2 regions of the Saxibacter everestensis genome follow, and region 2 is predicted to be linked to the other one. Evidence: predicted binding sites of a transcription regulator. Region 2 holds the regulator's gene; the other holds the start of a gene.
What was found. Region 2 encodes HspR, which represses chaperone genes until heat shock. Its sites were predicted from a motif close to AAGTTGAGTCNNNNNGACTCAACTT; they were not measured.
Positions count from the first base shown of each region.

Region 1: the regulator HspR is predicted to act here: its motif matches at 3,689-3,713, upstream of LWF01_RS15020 (Hsp20/alpha crystallin family protein).

Region 1 is NZ_CP090958.1:3,174,413-3,182,988, forward strand. It holds gene xdhC (xanthine dehydrogenase accessory protein XdhC) at 1-540, shown strand, start outside; gene LWF01_RS15000 (carboxymuconolactone decarboxylase family protein) at 550-1,146, opposite strand; gene LWF01_RS15005 (hypothetical protein) at 1,326-2,276, shown strand; gene LWF01_RS15010 (PaaX family transcriptional regulator C-terminal domain-containing protein) at 2,318-3,184, opposite strand; gene LWF01_RS15015 (hypothetical protein) at 3,274-3,513, shown strand; gene LWF01_RS15020 (Hsp20/alpha crystallin family protein) at 3,759-4,235, shown strand; gene LWF01_RS15025 (MFS transporter) at 4,348-5,658, opposite strand; gene LWF01_RS15030 (carboxymuconolactone decarboxylase family protein) at 5,879-6,448, shown strand; gene LWF01_RS15035 (aspartate aminotransferase family protein) at 6,519-7,877, opposite strand; gene LWF01_RS15040 (phosphotransferase) at 7,905-8,576, opposite strand, start outside.
Region 2 is NZ_CP090958.1:4,019,300-4,027,875, reverse strand. It holds gene LWF01_RS19135 (glycosyltransferase family 4 protein) at 1-286, opposite strand, end outside; gene LWF01_RS19130 (WecB/TagA/CpsF family glycosyltransferase) at 519-1,268, opposite strand; gene LWF01_RS19120 (LCP family protein) at 1,808-2,869, shown strand; gene LWF01_RS19115 (heat shock protein transcriptional repressor HspR) at 3,077-3,505, opposite strand; gene LWF01_RS19110 (DnaJ C-terminal domain-containing protein) at 3,537-4,544, opposite strand; gene LWF01_RS19105 (nucleotide exchange factor GrpE) at 4,631-5,404, opposite strand; gene dnaK (molecular chaperone DnaK) at 5,404-7,296, opposite strand; gene LWF01_RS19095 (hypothetical protein) at 7,502-8,576, opposite strand, start outside.

The DNA.
Region 1 (8,576 bases), 840 kb from region 2:
GAGTTCGGAATCCAATGCTGCGGAGGTGAGGTGACAATGCTCCTGGAGCCAATCCGGGTGGTTCCGTCGGTGGCAATCTTCGGAGTGGGCCACGTCGGGATCGAGGTTGCCCGCATCCTGTCGCGGCACGACATTGAACTGTCGCTGATCGACTCCCGTGCCGACATGCTCACCGACGAGCGTCTTGCCCCGCTGCGCGATGGGTCCGCGCTGCTGCATGTTCACCATGCGCCGGTCCCCGAGGCAGCACTCGACGAGCTTCCGACCGGAACGCACGTCCTGATCATGACGCATGACCACGCCGAGGATCTCGCGTTGTGCGACTCGACGCTGCGGCAGCCGGAGCTGGCCTCTATTGGGCTGATCGGCTCATCGGCCAAGTGGACCCGGTTCCGGCAGCAGCTATCAAAGGAGGGGCATTCGGCAGAGGATCTGGCCCGGATCACCACGCCTATCGGCCTGCCTGCGATCACCGCGAAGGAACCGGCGGCGGTAGCGGTGAGCATTGCAGCGGGGATGCTCGTCGCCTTCGGCGACTGAGGACTCCGGTTACGCTGGGCCGGCGTCCTCTGCCGCCAGTGGCGCCTCGTCAACCCCGAACAGCCGTAGTTGCATGGCGAGCAGTGAGTAGTAGCCGATCAGGGTGGACAGCTCGAACACGCTCTTCTCCCCGAGCCGTTCGATTACCTGTTGATACAAGTCATTGTCGAGCAGGCCGTCGGCCAGTAGAGCCCGGCTGGCGCGCAGCACCAGAGCTTCGGTGCCATCGAGGCTTTCCGGCACCTGGATCGCCCGGAGCGAGGCCAGTTCATCCTCATTCAGCCCGGCCTGGAGTCCGAGAGCCTCATGCGCTCGGGTCTCGAAATCGCTGCGCCAATGCCCGGCAACGCTCAGGATGGCGATCTCCCGGATTCGTGGCGTGAGCTCTGACTCAAACCGGATAGCCGAGCCGAGTTGCTGGAGCGCGGTGCCGACCGCGGGCGAAAGCAGCATGGCATTGAAGGGGCCGTCCAGCGCGCCGGTTTGATCGGTCAGCGCAAAAGCCTGGGGCCCGGCGCTCCTCGGACCGGCGCTGATCGTCTCGTACAGCCCGCGCTGCTCGGAGCTCAGCCCGGATGGCGAAAGTTTCTTCAATCGCTCAGTCACGATATCCCTCGGTGCGTCGTCGCGGGGCGGCCGGTCCGCCATCGCGTGGGTTCTCCACCAGCCTATGCCGGTCGTGAAGTAACCGTTCGGACAACAACAGATAAGGACTCGCAGTACCCCGCGGTCTTTCTGCTTTGCACCCCTGCACAGGACGTAATCCGAGGCTTATGCTGACAACTATGAGCCAGAGAGATGACATCGAAGTCAGGATCTCCGCTGCGCGCGACGGGGTTCGCAAACACGAAAAACTCACATCCGAACTCGAACGATTGCAACTGCGCCTGGACGAGGCCGAATGCGAGCTCCTCGACAAGCTCAATGTCGCTCAGGTGGGCGATGCCGAGGCCGAGCGGCTTACCTCATTCTCCGGTGATCGGATGTGGTCGGTTTTCTCCGGCTCCAAGGGTTCGGATTCCGAGCGTCAAACCGCTGAAGGCGAGGCCGCGAAGGGAATCGCCGCCGAGGCGAAGGCACGGCGCGACGCCCTGGCGCAGGAAGTCGAGACGATCCAGAGGGAGATTCGCGATCTTGGTGATGTCGAATCCGAACTCGATCATGCCGTGCACCAGAAGGAGCAGTACCTGGTGGAGGAAGGCTCACCGCAGTCTGACCATATTCTTGAACTCGCCGGGCAGAAGGGCGAGCTCACGGCCGAGCTGCGGGAATTGGACGACGCCATCGCCACCGGAAGCTCCACTATCGAGGCACTCGATGAACTTGTGGACGATCTACAGGAGGCCTCGCAGTGGACGATCTACGACTCCTATCCCGGTGGCAGCCTGCTGACCAGCTCGCTCAAGCATGAACACGTCGACAAAACTGTAAGCCTCGCCAAGCTCGCCGATCTCAGGCTCGCACAGTTCTCCCGGAAGCTGGTCGGGGTGTCCGGGGAGATACACGGCGCGTCCCTGGCGATGGAACACAGCCAGCGCTTTCTCGACACCTGGTTTGACAATATCCTGGCTGACGTCAGCGTCGCTGGCCATATAAAGGACGCACTGACCAAGGCGGTGAAGGCCAGGGATGCCGTGCGGGAACGCATCGAGGTCTGTGTTGAACGCAGGCACAAGACATCCGGGCAACTGAAGGAACTCGAGGCAGCGAGAGCCGCACTGATGTCCCGCACTTGATGGCGCCAGCTAGGACCTACCCGTAATCGAAATTTACCGAATCAGTCACCGCCCCAGCGCGGCGGATTGAATTTGCAATTTTCCGCGGGATCCATCTGGGCAGCGACAGTCCGCAGGAATGGTTGTATTTTCGGACCCCAGGAAGAATTCAGTTGGTGCAACGATTCTGAGAACCGGCTCCTCGGCCAATCCATCGGCAGTAGCTCTTCCGGCAGCTCCGGGTCTGCAAGCTGCAGCGTCAGTAACTCCTGGTAGAGCCTGTTCCAGCGCACGAATCCTTCCCAGTAGCCGTTGTCGGCGCCGGCCTTGAATCCGTCGTCGCGTGCGCGCCGGATGGTACCTAATGTCTCGCGGTATCCCGCAGCCAGCGGCTCGAGGTCCCAAGCAACGGACGCCATCCGACGCGCTTCTCGCAGCGAGTGCACGTCTAGCCTCGCCGTAAACAAGTTAGTACCGGCAGGACGCTCCCGAAGAAAGTGAGCGACGCGGTGCAGCCGATCCTCTGGGCAGATCATCACACCCGGTCGGATCAGCCCGTAACCCGTGTACTGCGCCAAATAGCGAAACCTGTCGCGGAAGGCGCGCTGCCGCTCGGGAATGTCGTAGATGAGGGAGTGGAAGGACCCGTCCCAGGCGACCCGGCCGGCGGTGCCTTCGATCTCCCGATACTTTTCAGTGAGCCCGTGGCCCAGCCGGTACACGGGTGTCCGCCCGGTCTTGGAGACATCAAGTGTCTGCATGTTCCGCATTTTCGTCAGAATGTTCCGGGCGGCGGACTCGCCGATGTATAGCCCTCGCAGCATTCGAATCAGAACAGGACCGGTGAGGACGCTGGCACCCAAGGCACCGAAGACGAAGGCAACATTTATGGAGTTCCTGGTGTACCTGTAGCGCATTCCTTGGCTCACACTTTTTCCACGAATCGTGACAGCATTGCCGGTTGCCCCGAGCCTACCTATGTTTCGAAAGGAGAACACCCATCGGAAAGGATGAAGTTATGAAACCCTCGAGGCTCGTGCTCAACGGCTCAGCTGCGGCAAGCGCCGGGCTTGCCGCTGCCATTGCCATGGCTATTGCCCAGATTGTCTTCCTCAGTATTGGCGACGAAACACTGCACGCCCTGGCTATCGGGGTATCGCTATCAACGATCGCATTCGGCGTCACCTACGCCGCGATCTTCTTCGTTGCGCTGGCCCGAACGTCGGGAGAGCACCACCCGACGGAGCGGCGGCCGTAGTTCGCCGCATCATGCTCGAGCTCCCCCTCCGTATGCGTATGGGTGCAGCCACTAGGTTTCGCAGTTGCTCAGTGCCAGGAGAACCGGGGCAAGATCCGAACTAGCGCCAACCTTAGCGATCGCGATCATCCCAGGGAATGTTTTTCCGGATCGCTTCGTTCTGTTCTATGTAAGCAAGTTGAGCGATAGCGACTCATGGTTGTTGCGTCTATCAGGAGTCGCTGGGCGAGAAAGGAACAACGAAAATGGCTATGACCTTCGATCCATTCCGTGAACTCGACCGGGTCGCCGGGCCGCGACGCGGCCTGCGCCAGATGCCGATGGATCTGTATCGCGATGGTGATCGCTACATCCTGAACGCCGAGCTACCCGGAATTGATCCCGGTTCGGTCGACGTCGATGTGGACGGCCAGCAGCTGACCATCCGCGCCGAGAAGAACCTGCGCACCACCGAGGGTGTCAAGTGGCTGGTCCGCGAACGGCAGAACGGTTCGTTTGTGCGTCAGCTGACGCTTGGGCAGGGAATCGACACCGAAGCGATCAGCGCGCACTACGAAAATGGCGTGCTGAACGTCATCCTCCCGGTCAGCGAACGCGCCAAGCCGCGCAAAATCGCCATCACCGAGGGGCCGATCCAGGCCGAAGATTCTCGACCTGCCGCTGGATCGGCAGCCGGCTCACCGGCAGCTGATCTCGACGCCGAGGCCGAACTGAACCGCTAAACCGGCGCTCTGCGTTCGACGTAGCGCAAAGACGAGGGCGGGTACCAAACGGTCCCCGCCCTCGTTGCGCCATCCCTGGCTCAGCCCTTGTTCAGCAGGACCGCCGCCGCGCTCATCGCAGCACCGATCCCTTCGTCTCCTTCAGGGAAAGGATCGTAATGAACGCAATGACCGCCGCGACGGCGACGTACCAGAAGAACGCATCCGGATGCCCGGCATTGCTCAACGCAGTGATCACGAACGGCGCCGTCCCGCCGAATATCGCGACGGTGATGTTGTACCACGCCCCGATGCCGAGGCCGCGCAATTCTGTCGGGAACAGCTCGCTCATGATCGCCGGGGCCAACGAGCTCAGCAGGCTGTAGAGGGCTAGACCGACACAGAACACGACGAGCATGTTGCCGATACCCGGCCCGATCAGAAGGGATAGCGGCACGATCAGGACGGCGATTGCCGCCGACCACACCAGCAGCTGCGGTTTGCGGCCGAACCGGTCGGACAACGCGCCGAACGGGTACTGGAGCGCCACGAACAGGGCCGTCGCGATCGAAAGCGCAATGAAGACTTCGCCATCGTCCGCGCCGCGGAATCCAACCGCGAACGGGGTCAGCGCGGAAAAGAACGTGTAATAGCAGAGCGTGCTCAGCAGGGTGATACCGACGATTTGGGCCACGGCTTTGGGATGGTCCCGCAGGATCACCCAGAACGGGTTCTTCACCGCCTGGGCCTTGGCCTTGTTCTCCTCGAACTGCTCGGTCTCGGCCATATCTCGCCGCAGCCAGATGCCTACCAGGCCAAGGAGTCCGCCGATGATGAACGGGATCCGCCAGCCCCAGCTGGCCAACGATTCGTCGCTGAGCGTGTTGGCCATCAGCGCGCCGAGTAGCGACGCCACGAGCACCGAAGAGCCGGTGGAGATATAGAAGAAGGCGGAATAGCGGCCGCGGCGCTCCGGCGGCGCGATCTCGCCCAGATAAGCCGAGGCATTGGCGACCTCACCGCCGAGGGACATGCCCTGTGCAATCCGCGCCAGCAACAGCAGGATGGGCGCGAGCCAACCCACCAGTTCGAATGTCGGCAGGATGGCGATCACCATCGAGCCGCCGGCCATCAGGGTGATTGTCAACATCATGGCTGCCTTGCGCCCGCGAAGATCGGCGAAGCGCCCCAGGATGTAGCCGCCGAGAGGACGGAAGAAGAACGCCAGGGCGTAGGTTGCGAAAGTGCTCAGTAGCGCGAGCGCCGGGTCATCCGGTGAGAAAATCTGGGTGGCGAAGTAGATCGAGAAGGTGGCGTAGACCGTCCAGTCATACCATTCGACGGCGTTTCCGACACTTGCCGCGAGCAAGGTCTTCACCGGCAGCCGGTGCCTTTCCGGAATGGTTGTACCGCCACTGGCCGTGTTCATCACGGGATCCGACATTCGATCGTCCTTAATCGATAGGGGCCGCCACTATTGCGGACTTTCGCTACATCCTGCCACCGTCGACCGGCGCAATCGTGGGTTTCGGCCAAATTGATCCTGAGCGGGTCTTCGCACAGCGGATGGGAATAGCCGCCGAGAGGCGCAAAACGTCGCCAGTCACTGGTCACCGATGCCGTCTGCGGATACATTCGGGGCAGGGCTGACGGAAAGGACTCCCGTGTCGGAATACCGTGAGATGGACAGGGCGATCGGCGAGGCAGCGAGTACGAACCCGACGATCTTCCGGCAGTATCGGACGTTCGCAGACGACGTCTGGGCCTCGCCGCACATCGATCCTGCCAGCACCGAGGTGATCGCAGTTGGGGTCAGCCACATCGCCCGCTCGGCGTATTGCGTCGACCACCATGCCGCTATGGCACGGCAGCTTGGCGTCGGAGTCGAGGTTCTCGTCGAGGCAGGCGTACTGGCGGCAGCCGTGCTGGCCCGTCAGGTAACCGGTCGAATGCCGGCGCAGCTGCGGACCGGTGGCCGGCAGCCGGATTCGTTCCTGCTCCTGCCACTGAACACACATGTGCGCCAGTTGCATCCGCAGACCAAGGCGTTGCTGGTCGTGTCGATGGCATTCGCGCTGCGGGATGACGCCTTGATCGGTCAGGCGCTGGATGTCGCACAGCAGTTGGGCATCGAAGAACCCGGCCTGATCAAGGCCCGGGATATCGCCGCGGCAGTCGCTGCGGAGTCAGCGATTCAGCAACTGCACGGCGCCGCCCGCACCTACGACCTCTGACCCGACATGCTGACTCCGCCTCGACCGGCTGCCGAAAAGTCAGGCCGGCAATATCGATCCTGCTGGAGCTTCAGCCCTCGTCGGTTGTCGACATCACGTCGGCAAGCGTGCTGAGCAACCAGTCTGCGTCGTCCGATGAAAAGACCAGTGGGGGGCGGATTTTCAGCACGTTGGCCGAAGGACCTGTCGATGAGATGAGAACCCGCCGGTCCCGCATGGCGTTGACGATTGCAGAGGCCCTCGCCTGGTCCGGGACCTTGCCATCACGATCACTGACGACTTCCACACCGACATAGAGGCCGGCGCCACGAATGTCACCGAGACACTCATACCGCAGGCTCAGCTCGGCGATTCCATCTCGCAGGACTTGGCCGATCGTTCTCGCATTCGTCAACAGGTCGTCGTCCCGGAGGACGTCGAGCGTCGCCTGGGCGGCAGCGATCGCGACAGTGTTTCCACCAAACGTGTTGAAGTACCGCTGGTCATTTCCGAAGCGCTCGACGACACCCGGCCGAGCGACCAGGCCCGCCACCGGGTAGCCATTCCCCATCGGCTTGCCCATCGTCACGATGTCCGGCTGCACGCCGTGCCTCTGGTAGCCCCAAAAGGAATCACCGGTGCGGGCGAAACCGCTTTGCACCTCGTCGGCAATGAACAGTCCGCCTGCATCCCGGACGACCTTCGCTACCGGCGCGAGCAGATCCGTCGGTTCCCCGAAGATGCCGTCCGAGGAGAATACGGAGTCGGCAATGAATGCCGCGAGCCCCTGACCCCGCCGCTGCAGATCAGCGATCTGTTCGCGAACGTGTTCAACGAGCAGATCGGCAAGTTGCTCACGGGGTATGCGGTAGGAGTCCGGCGCCGGGACTTGCCGGACCCAGGTACCCAGCCGTGCTCGTGACCCAAGGGCGGGCGAGCAGCCTGAGGTCAGCTCGGAGTTTCCGTGGTATGCCTCAGAGGTGACGATGATCCCCTCATGCCCGGTGTGGTGCTTGGCGATCCGAAGCGCGAGGTCGTTAGCTTCTGAACCGGTACAGGTGAACATCACGTGCCCGGTGTCACCCAGCGGGCCCATCGTCCCCAGGAGATCCTCAGCGTAATCGAGGATGCCGTCCTGCAAGTACCTTGTATGGGTCGACAAAGTTTGCATCTGCTGGTGGACGGCGGCGGTCACGCGCGAGTTTGCATGTCCGGCCGGCACGACATTGTTGTAGGCGTCGAGGTACTCCTCGCCGTCCGGATTCCAGAGCCTCGTGCCGCTTCCTCGGACCACCTGGACCGGCTGCTGGTAGAAGAGGCGATATGCCGGCCCGAGCAGCTTCTCTCGACGACGGACCATCTCTTGCGTTTTCGGATCGAGTCCGGAAGCCTTCTCCGGATCGAAGGCATTCACCATCGTGAGGTTCGACGTATTTGCTGTACTGCTCATCAACTTCCTAACCCTCTTCTCCGAGCTTCACAGTAGCGCGGCGCTCACTTCTTCGTTCGTCCGACTGAGGAACCACTCGAGTTGGCCCCAGCCTTGCTCCGTGTTCCTCAAAATGTAGGCCGAGTTGTCCGGCATCAGAGCTGCGCGGCTCAGGGTGATCAGGGCTCGGGAAACCACCCGGCCCATAATGAGGTGCGGAATGAGGCGTACTTCGTCTGAGTCGAGGTCGGCGTACCGGAAATAGCCGCGAAGAACGTCGCGGGCGTTGCCGAAGACATCGTCGGCCGAGTCGCGCGTCATGTCTGCCGGGAGCTGATTGAGCATCGCGGTCGAGGCGTCGATCGCGATGGCGGTATGCCCGGCGTCGCCGAAGTCGATGACGCCGCGAATGAACGGCTCCGCACCCTGCTCGACAATGAGATTTGACTGGCTGAAGTCGTTGTGGAGAACGTGGGACCGCAACCGGCAGATCGAGTCGACCATCGGCAGGAAGCGGGAAATGGCCGCGTCGAGCATCTCGCGTTTGTCCGGGTCGTCGATCGTGCTCACCAGTGGGCGCAACGCCGGGAGATTACGCACGTCCCAGATAAGCACGCGGCGTTCGGCCGGGTGTCTGAACGACCTCGTCGCCTGCCGCAGCCGGGCCAGGCACTCCCCAACCTGTTCCCGCTCGCTCGGCCTGCAGTCGACCGAGTCCAG
Region 2 (8,576 bases):
GAAGCAGAGACCCGAGCGCGACACGGATCGAATGCGGGATGAAGCGGACCTGATCCCCTGGGTTAGCTCTCGAGACGGGAATGAAATCGATCGGCCGCCGAAAGCTTTCGAGAGTGACGCGCCGATGCAGCGGACGGGTGCGGCTGACGCCGATCACGAGGATCCTCTCGCCCTCTGGCGCGCGGTCCAGGAGGTCGCGTATGCACGTGTCGACCCCACCGGGGACCGGGGATTCCGGGTCAAACTGATGGATGATGACTCGTGAATACTGTTTGCGTCTGAGCACGAAGCAATCCTACTTTCCGCTCGCGTAGTGGCTGTCGGCGGCCAGATCACCGGATCAGATGCCGTCCGTCGCCGCCTGCTTGCTGATATTGGTGCTGGTGCGCAACTCTCGTACGATCGGCGCCATCTTGATTGCTTCGGGCCGCGTTCCGTAGACGATAGGCGCACGCTTCAGGTCGCTCCCCGGTCCTTCTCAGTGATCAGCAGTGAATAGTTGTGGAGGCCGGTCGTTCTCAAGAGGATCTTGCCGCCCTCCGGGAGAAGCGACTCTTCACGACGATCCAAGTGAACCGTACATTTCCCACGAGGTAGCGCTTAAGCAGTCTTCGAGGCTCCTGGACCATGCGGAAGAACCATTCGAGGCCGAGCTTCTGGAGGATCCGCGGCGCACGCTTCGTGAGGCCCGCAACAACATCGAAGGAACCACCAACACCGAAGGCCAGGCCGGTGTTCAGCTGTGCCCGGTGAGCGAGCACGAACGCCTCCTTCTTCGGACTCGGCATGGCGAGGAAGAGGAGATCCGGTGTGGAATCGGCGATGTCCGAAACGACGGCCGCCTCCTCCGCAGTGGACCAGTACCCGTCGCGAGCGCCCACGACATGAACGCCTCGCACCTGGAAGATCTCACGCACCTTGGCATTTACCTTCGGCGAAGCCCCCAGCAGGTAGACAGTGTAATTCTTCTCCGACGCCTTCTCTACCAACTGCAGCATCAGGTCGATCCCGGAGACCCGCTCCGGGACCGGGACTCCAAGGAAACGAGTGGCCCAGAGCACGGACTGCCCGTCGGCGTTGACTATCTCGCTCGTCTCGATCGCGGTCCGCATATCGGCATCGTCCAATGCCAGGAGAACATTGGCCGCGTTCAGATCTGAGTGGACCTCACCTCGGCGCGCGATCGCCTCTTCGCAGGCTCGAATGGACTCCGTCATGGTCAGTCGGTCCAGCGGGAGTCCTAGGAAGCGTCCTCGGGTTGTGGCCACGGAATCTTCTCCTTGCCCCTCGTCGGGGCGCATCGTCGGTCCCGGGCATGCATCGTCTGACGCGCGACCAGGACCACTGGTCAGCTGAGCGGCACCAGCATACTTGCTTGCTCTGGGCGATGCGCGTCGACGGGCCCAGGCAGGGGTGCGAAGGAGTGAGTCTTGCCTCACGACATCACGTACTTGCGCGCCGGGGAAGGTGGCTCTACCTGGCCATCGCGATCGACCCGCAAAACCGGATGGTGGCGGACTGGTCGATCGCCGTCCACATACGCACCGAGCTGATCTGTGACGCCCTGAGGATGGCGCACGGGCACGTTCAACCGGGCGTCGTGTTGCACTCGGGCCGCGGAAGTCAGAACACGTCCGACGAGCGCGCGACGCTCACCACGGACTCGATTTGCGCCTGTCCGTGGACCGCACGGACGTCTCCTCTAAACCAATCACCTGACGGCTCCTGCAAAGGACAGCAGGTCGTCAGCCGTAGCTTGTTTCGCAACTGTCACCTTCGGTCAGACCAGCTCAGCTATTGTTATCGGGTGACTCCTCGTACCCGCCCAGACCAGGCCACGTTCGACGAACTCGTCGACGGATCGGCCGACAATCCGCCGGCCGATGACTGGCGAGAGCGTAACCGCAGAAAGAAGCGGCGAAACTTCTGGGTCGCGGTGGCGATATTTGTGGCGCTGATCCTGGTCGGCCTGGCAATCGTCGGCGGATACCTGTGGAATCTGTCCCGCAGCGTGTCGGAAAAAGCTACCTATGTCGAGAACGTCCTGCCGGATTCCAAGGATCGGCCGGAGGCGAGCAAGGTCGGCTCGAAGAACATCCTCTTCCTCGGCTCTGACAAGCGTCCCGAGGATTCGGGCGAGAAGGTAACCGGGCAGCGCTCGGACGTGATGATGCTGGTGCATATCGATTCGGCACGCCAGAATGCATACGCGGTGTCATTCCCGCGCGATCTGTGGGTTCCGATTCCGGGGCACGGCAAGAACAAGATCAATTCCGCGCTGGCGTTCGGCGGTCTGCCGCTTGCGGCTCAGACCGTCGAGAACTTCACCGATACCAGGATCGATCACGTTGCGATGATCGACTTCGAGGGCTTCGCCGAGCTGACGGACTCACTCGGCGGTGTCGAAGTTGATGTCGAGGAAAGCTTCAGTTCCGCAGGATTCGACTTCACGGCGGGAACGCAGAAACTCAGCGGCGAAGAAGCTCTGGCGTTCGTGCGTGAACGCAAGTCCTTCAAGGACGGCGACTTTCAGCGGGTACGAAATCAGCAGGCGTTCCTCAGGGGACTGATGAAAACGGCACTCAGCGGCGACACCCTGACCAGTCCGGGAAAGATCAACGACCTGGTCTCCACCGTGGCGCCCTATCTCACCGTCGACAAGGGCTTCGATCCGTCAACCATGGCTGGGCTCGGCTGGGATCTGCGCAATGTGCGCCCGGCGAACATTCACTTCCTGCAGGCTCCGAACGACGGCACCGGGCGAGCCGGCAAGGCATCGATCGTCAAGGTCGATGATGGCGGGATGGACGACCTTCGCAAGGCGCTCAAGGACGACACGATGGAAGAGTACGCGGCAAACGCCGGATAGAGAGCCGAGGGCCAGGACAAATGCAGCCACTAGGCTGCCGACAGCTCCAGATTCCGCTCGCATTCTGAGATTGGTCCGGTTGCTGGTGAGTCAGCCTCTGCAAATGTGGCGGCCCCACTGGCGCCAGCCAGATTCTCGCCTGCCAGATCGCTGGCTTCGCAGCGGCAGGACTGTCCGACTTCTGTGCCGCCTACATCTGCTACCTCTTTAGCCGCGGCCGGGCCGCCACACCATCAAGGATCCCGGACGAGCCGAGGGGCGGGTGCCTCGAGCCAGCGAGACCACGTCTCCGGCGAGCCCCGCGGCGAACACCCGACGCCCGGAATCGCCTCTGACCCGTAGCTCGTCGAGCTGCGCGGCGAGCTCCGCGGCGCGGGACTGCATTGCCTCGACCTGATGCTCCAGTTCCATAATGCGTTTGATACCGGCCAGATTGACACCCTCGTCCTGGCTCAGTCGCTGTACTTCGCGCAGCCGGGCGATGTCACGCGCAGAGTACCGGCGCCCACGTCCTGCCGTGCGATTGGGCGATACCAGGCCTAGCCGGTCGTACTGCCGCAGGGTCTGCGGGTGCATGCCCGCAAGCTCGGCGGCGACGGAGATCACGAATACCGCGGCATTCTCATCAACCCTCATGGCTCACCTTCCCTGTCGGACACTTCTCGATTCAGCTGCTCTTGGCCCGCTGGATCAGATCGACCCGCGGGTCTTCGTCCTTGGTTGCGGTCTGGAAGTCCTTGACCGCCTTCTGAGCATCCGCGCTAAGGTTCTTCGGCACGACGACCTCAACCGTCACCAGCAGATCGCCGGTGTGACTCTTGGTTTTGACGCCGCGGCCACGAACCCTCAGCACCCGGCCGCTCGGAGTTCCCGGTGCCACCTTGACCCGAACCGGCAGTCCGTTCAGCACCGGCACCTGAATTTCGGCTCCGAGCGCTGCCTCATCGAACGTGACGGGAACCTCGATGCGAAGGTTATCGCCGTCCCGCTTGAATACTGGGTGCTGTTCGACGTTCACGGTCAGCAGCATGTCGCCTGGCTCGCCACCGTTGGGCGACGGCTGGCCCTTGCCGCGCAGCCGGATCTTCTGGCCGTCCTTGACGCCGATCGGCGTACGAACGGAGATCGGACCGGAACTCGCGCCGTTCAGTTTGACCGTGGCGCCCTCGATCGCTTCGGTGAAGTTCAAAGTGGTGCGGGCGCTTATGTCGCCGCCCTTGCGCGGGCCGGTGGAGAATCCGGCCGTGCGACCACCGCTGCCGTACCCGCCGATGTCGAACAGGTCCGCGAATTCAGGCGGGATGTCTCCCCTGTTGGAGGTCCGCGAACCGGTTTCCGGTTGGAACAGTCCGCCGAATAGGTCCTCGAACCCGGCACCGCCACCCGCACCGGCCCTTGCGCCGCCGGAACCGGCGGAGAAGCGCGTGCCGGAAGCCATGGCGCGCACTGAGTCGTACTGCGCGCGCTCTTCTTTGTCGGAGAGCACGGCGTACGCTTCGCCGAGTTCCTTGAACTTGGCCTCGGCGGTCGAATCGCCAGGATTGGCATCCGGATGATACTTCCGGGCCAGCTTGCGATAGCTCTTCTTTACTTCATCCGCGGACGCATCCTTGGAAACGCCGAGAGTGGCGTAATAATCCTTGTCGAACCAGGCGTTCTGGGGTCCGGTATTCATCGGCGCCTCCTTTCTCTAAATCTGTCAGGGTGCCGCCCTGGTCTGGGGTTGCAAGCCTGTCACATTCCCCAGACCACGACCACGCCCTATTCGGGCTGGGCGACGGCTACCCGTGCGGCGCGCAGCACCCGATCGCCGAGCTTGTACCCGGGCTGTAGAACCTGGGTCACGGTGATCACGTCGACATCTGCCGACGGCTGCTGCATCAGTGCTTCGTGCACCTGCGGGTCGAACTCTTCCCCCGGTTCGCCGAACTGGCTGAAGCCGAACTTGGTGAGCGCGGCCACCAGCTTTTCCGAGTGAGTCTCGAACGGGCCGTTCAGATCACCGTGCTGGCGAGCCAATTCGACCTCATCAAGCACCGGCATCAGCGATTCGAGCACGCTGATCACACCGGCATCCCGCGCAACGTCGCGGTCACGGGCGACCCGCTTGCGATAGTTCGTGTACTCGGCCTGAAGTCGCTGCAGGTCCTCCAGCCGTTCGGCTGCCAGCAATGCCGCTGGGTCCGCCGCACCGGCGGCCAGATCGGGCGCCGCCTCCGGAGCGGGAGGAGTATCGTTCAGCGACGAAAGGTCGTCGGGCACGTCGGTGTCGGCACCCTGCGGGGTTCCGACGGCGTCGGCCGGCTCGGCCTGCCCCCCTGCAGGTGGAGCCTGCCCGGCCGGATCGGCCTGTCCAGCCGAAGGAGCCTGTGCGGCCGGATCGGTTTCGGCAGGCTGGTCCGGATGGTCCCGTACCTCGCCGGTCGTCGGGTCGATTCGCCGCTTGTCCCGGAAGACATGCGACTGAGACTGTGCCGACTGCTCCTCGGAGCGCTCTTCTGGCGCAGAGCCGGAGTTTGCGTCCGATGCTGTCATTACTTCTTCTCCTCGTCCTCATCAATAACTTCGGCGTCAACGACGTCCTCGTCCGAGGCTGCTGGCCCGTCGGCCGGCCCGCCAGCTGACGTGCCACCGGCCGCGTCGGCTCCCGGAGCACCTTCCGCGCCCTGGGCTGCCTGCGAGGCGTAGATTGCCTGCCCGATCTTCTGCTGCGATTCGGAAAGCTTGTCGAAGGCGGTCTTCACCGCTGCGTTGTCCTCACCCTTCAGCGCTTCCTTCAGCGCTTCGACGTCGGCGGCGACCTCAGTCTTGACGTCGTCAGGCAGCTTGTCCTCGTTCTCCTTCACGATTTTCTCGGTGGAGTAGGCAAGCTGTTCCGCGTTGTTACGGGTGTCGGCTTCCTCGCGGCGCGTCTTGTCCTCGGCCGCGTGCTCTTCGGCTTCGCGAACCATGCGCTCGATATCTTCCTTCGGCAGAGCGGAACCGCCGGTGATCGTCATCGACTGCGCCTTGCCGGTGCCCTTGTCCGTTGCGGATACGTGCACGATGCCGTTGGCGTCGATGTCGAATGCGACCTCGATCTGCGGCACACCACGAGGGGCCGGGGCGATGCCGGTCAGCTCGAAAGTGCCCAGCGGCTTGTTGTCCCGAGTGAACTCGCGCTCGCCCTGGAATACCTGAATCGACACCGATGGCTGGTTGTCGTCGGCCGTGGTGAATGTCTCGCTGCGCTTGGTCGGAATGGCCGTGTTGCGCTCGATCAGCTTGGTCATCACGCCACCCTTGGTCTCGAGACCGAGAGAAAGCGGTGTGACGTCGATCAGCAGAACGTCCTTACGCTCACCCTTCAGCACACCGGCCTGAACCGCGGCGCCGATGGCAACTACCTCATCCGGGTTGACGCCCTTGTTCGGCTCCTTGCCGCCGGTCAGTTCCTTGACGACGTCGGTGACGGCAGGCATCCGGGTGGAACCACCCACGAGCACAATGTGATCGATTTCAGCCACCTTGATCCCGGCGTCACGCATCACGGCGTGGAACGGTTCCTTGGTGCGGTCGAGCAGGTCGCTGGTGAGCTCCTGGAACTTCGCACGGCTCAGGGATTCGTCCAGGTGGACGGGTCCGGATTCGCTGACCGAGAGGTACTGCAGCGAAATGTTGGTGCTGGTGGCGCTGGACAGTTCCTTCTTCGCCTGCTCAGAAGCTTCTTTCAGTCGCTGAAGGGCCGTCTTGTCCTTGGACAGGTCGATGCCGGTCTTCGAGCGGACCTGCTGCAGCAGCCAGTCGACAACGCGCTGATCCCAGTCGTCGCCGCCTAGTTTGTTGTCACCGGATGTGGCGCGAACCTGGATGGTGGAGAAGTCGTCTTCATCCTTGCCGACTTCAAGCAGCGAAACGTCGAAGGTACCGCCACCGAGGTCGAAGACCAGGATGAGCTCGTCTTCCTTGCCCTTTTCCAGGCCGTATGCCAGCGCGGCCGCAGTCGGCTCGTTGATGATGCGGAGCACGTTGAGGCCGGCGATCTCACCGGCGTCCTTGGTGGCCTGGCGCTCGGCATCGCCGAAGTATGCCGGAACTGTCACCACGGCGTCGGTGACTTCTTCACCGAGGTACGACTCGGCGTCAGTCTTCAGCTTCTGCAGGATTCGCGCTGAGATTTCCTGCGCGCTGTACTTCTTGTCATCGATCTCAACATGCCAGTCGCTGCCGATGTGGCGCTTGACCGATGTAATGGTGCGATCAACGTTGGTTACGGCCTGGCGCTTGGCGATTTCGCCGACCAGCCCCTCGCCCGACTTGGAGAAAGCAACGACGGACGGCGTGGTCCGGCCACCTTCTGCGTTGGCGATAACCGTCGGCTCGCCACCTTCAAGAACCGAAACCACAGAGTTGGTGGTTCCCAGGTCGATACCTACTGCACGTGCCATCTGTTTCCTCCTAGAGAGAAGTTGAGCTTTCTGTACTCAAGTCTGCTCAGGGATCTGACATTGTCAAATCCAGGCTGATCAAACTTGCGTCTACGTGACTCAACTCTCCGGAGGCGGGTTTTGTTCCCGGCTGGCTTCGGGGAGGCTGCTGGCAGATACAAGCTGTAGCTCGGATGCCCGCCATCGAAGCGAAACTTCGCGACAGCTAAAGAGGCGCGTGAGCCTTGGCCACAAGGCCGTCAATCGTAAAGGTGTACTGGCCGAACTTGATTGTCTCCTTCCCCCGCTTCACTTCTGGCACAAGAGGGTCGCGCACGGATGAGATTAGTTCCGAGAGAGTTTGATGCTCACCAACGAACTCCACGATGTTGGTTGAAATCTCGAAAAGATCAGATGACCGAAGGACCTCACGCGCCTCTGCGATTCCTTCCAACCCGAGATAGTTTTGTCCGGAGATCGCCCATGTCCACTTCACCCGGCTCATGTCGGGCCAATCGGATGGCCAATCAACCACGGTGTCCTCTGCTGCAAGGGCCTCGCGGGTCCGCGGAACCTGTTCTTCTGCCTTCTTTAGAATCCCGGAGATAGTACCGAGAAACTCCTGTCCCGAAGCTGGACGGATTCCTCCGCCCACCTCCACGATCAATCCCATGTTCGTAGACGGTGAAAAAGCGACAACGTCGAGATCACCCCGAGCCCGTCCACGCGAGTCAGTCATCCTAACCGCCGGTGCGACGAGCAGGGAATCCCGCACAGCATTGCAGATGATGGTCGCCAGGTCTTTGGCGATATCTAGATCCCGTCCCACCGGTCCGAACTCTTCTGGTTGCCGCGCGCCAAGTCGGAGGAGTACTCGTTCAACCCGGTTGTCCAGAACTGTAGCCAACGGAATTAAGATGCGGTCCGAGTCCTCCCTAACGACTGGCCACAATCCGTGATCCTTAGCCGCAAGTTGGCTAGGGTCACGCTCAGGGTCATAGGCGATGTTGAGTAGCGCGGAAGCTGCTTTCTCCGGGCTGGTCTCAGGGTAATAGTGCCGGACCGCGTCGACGATGGTAGCGATACGATCCGAAAGACAATGCACTGGGATGTAGGCGAGTTGCAGCGCGGAGTATTGATGCGCGAATGCATGTGCGTATAAAACATGCCAGACGTTGCAGTAGTCCCGAATGCTCACCCCATTGAATTCACGGTCTTCTCTGAGCAGGTGAAACTTGAAGGGCCTCGTCTTCATCACCGTGCTGATGTACACCGGTACGAGTTTCTTCCAAAGATCTGCC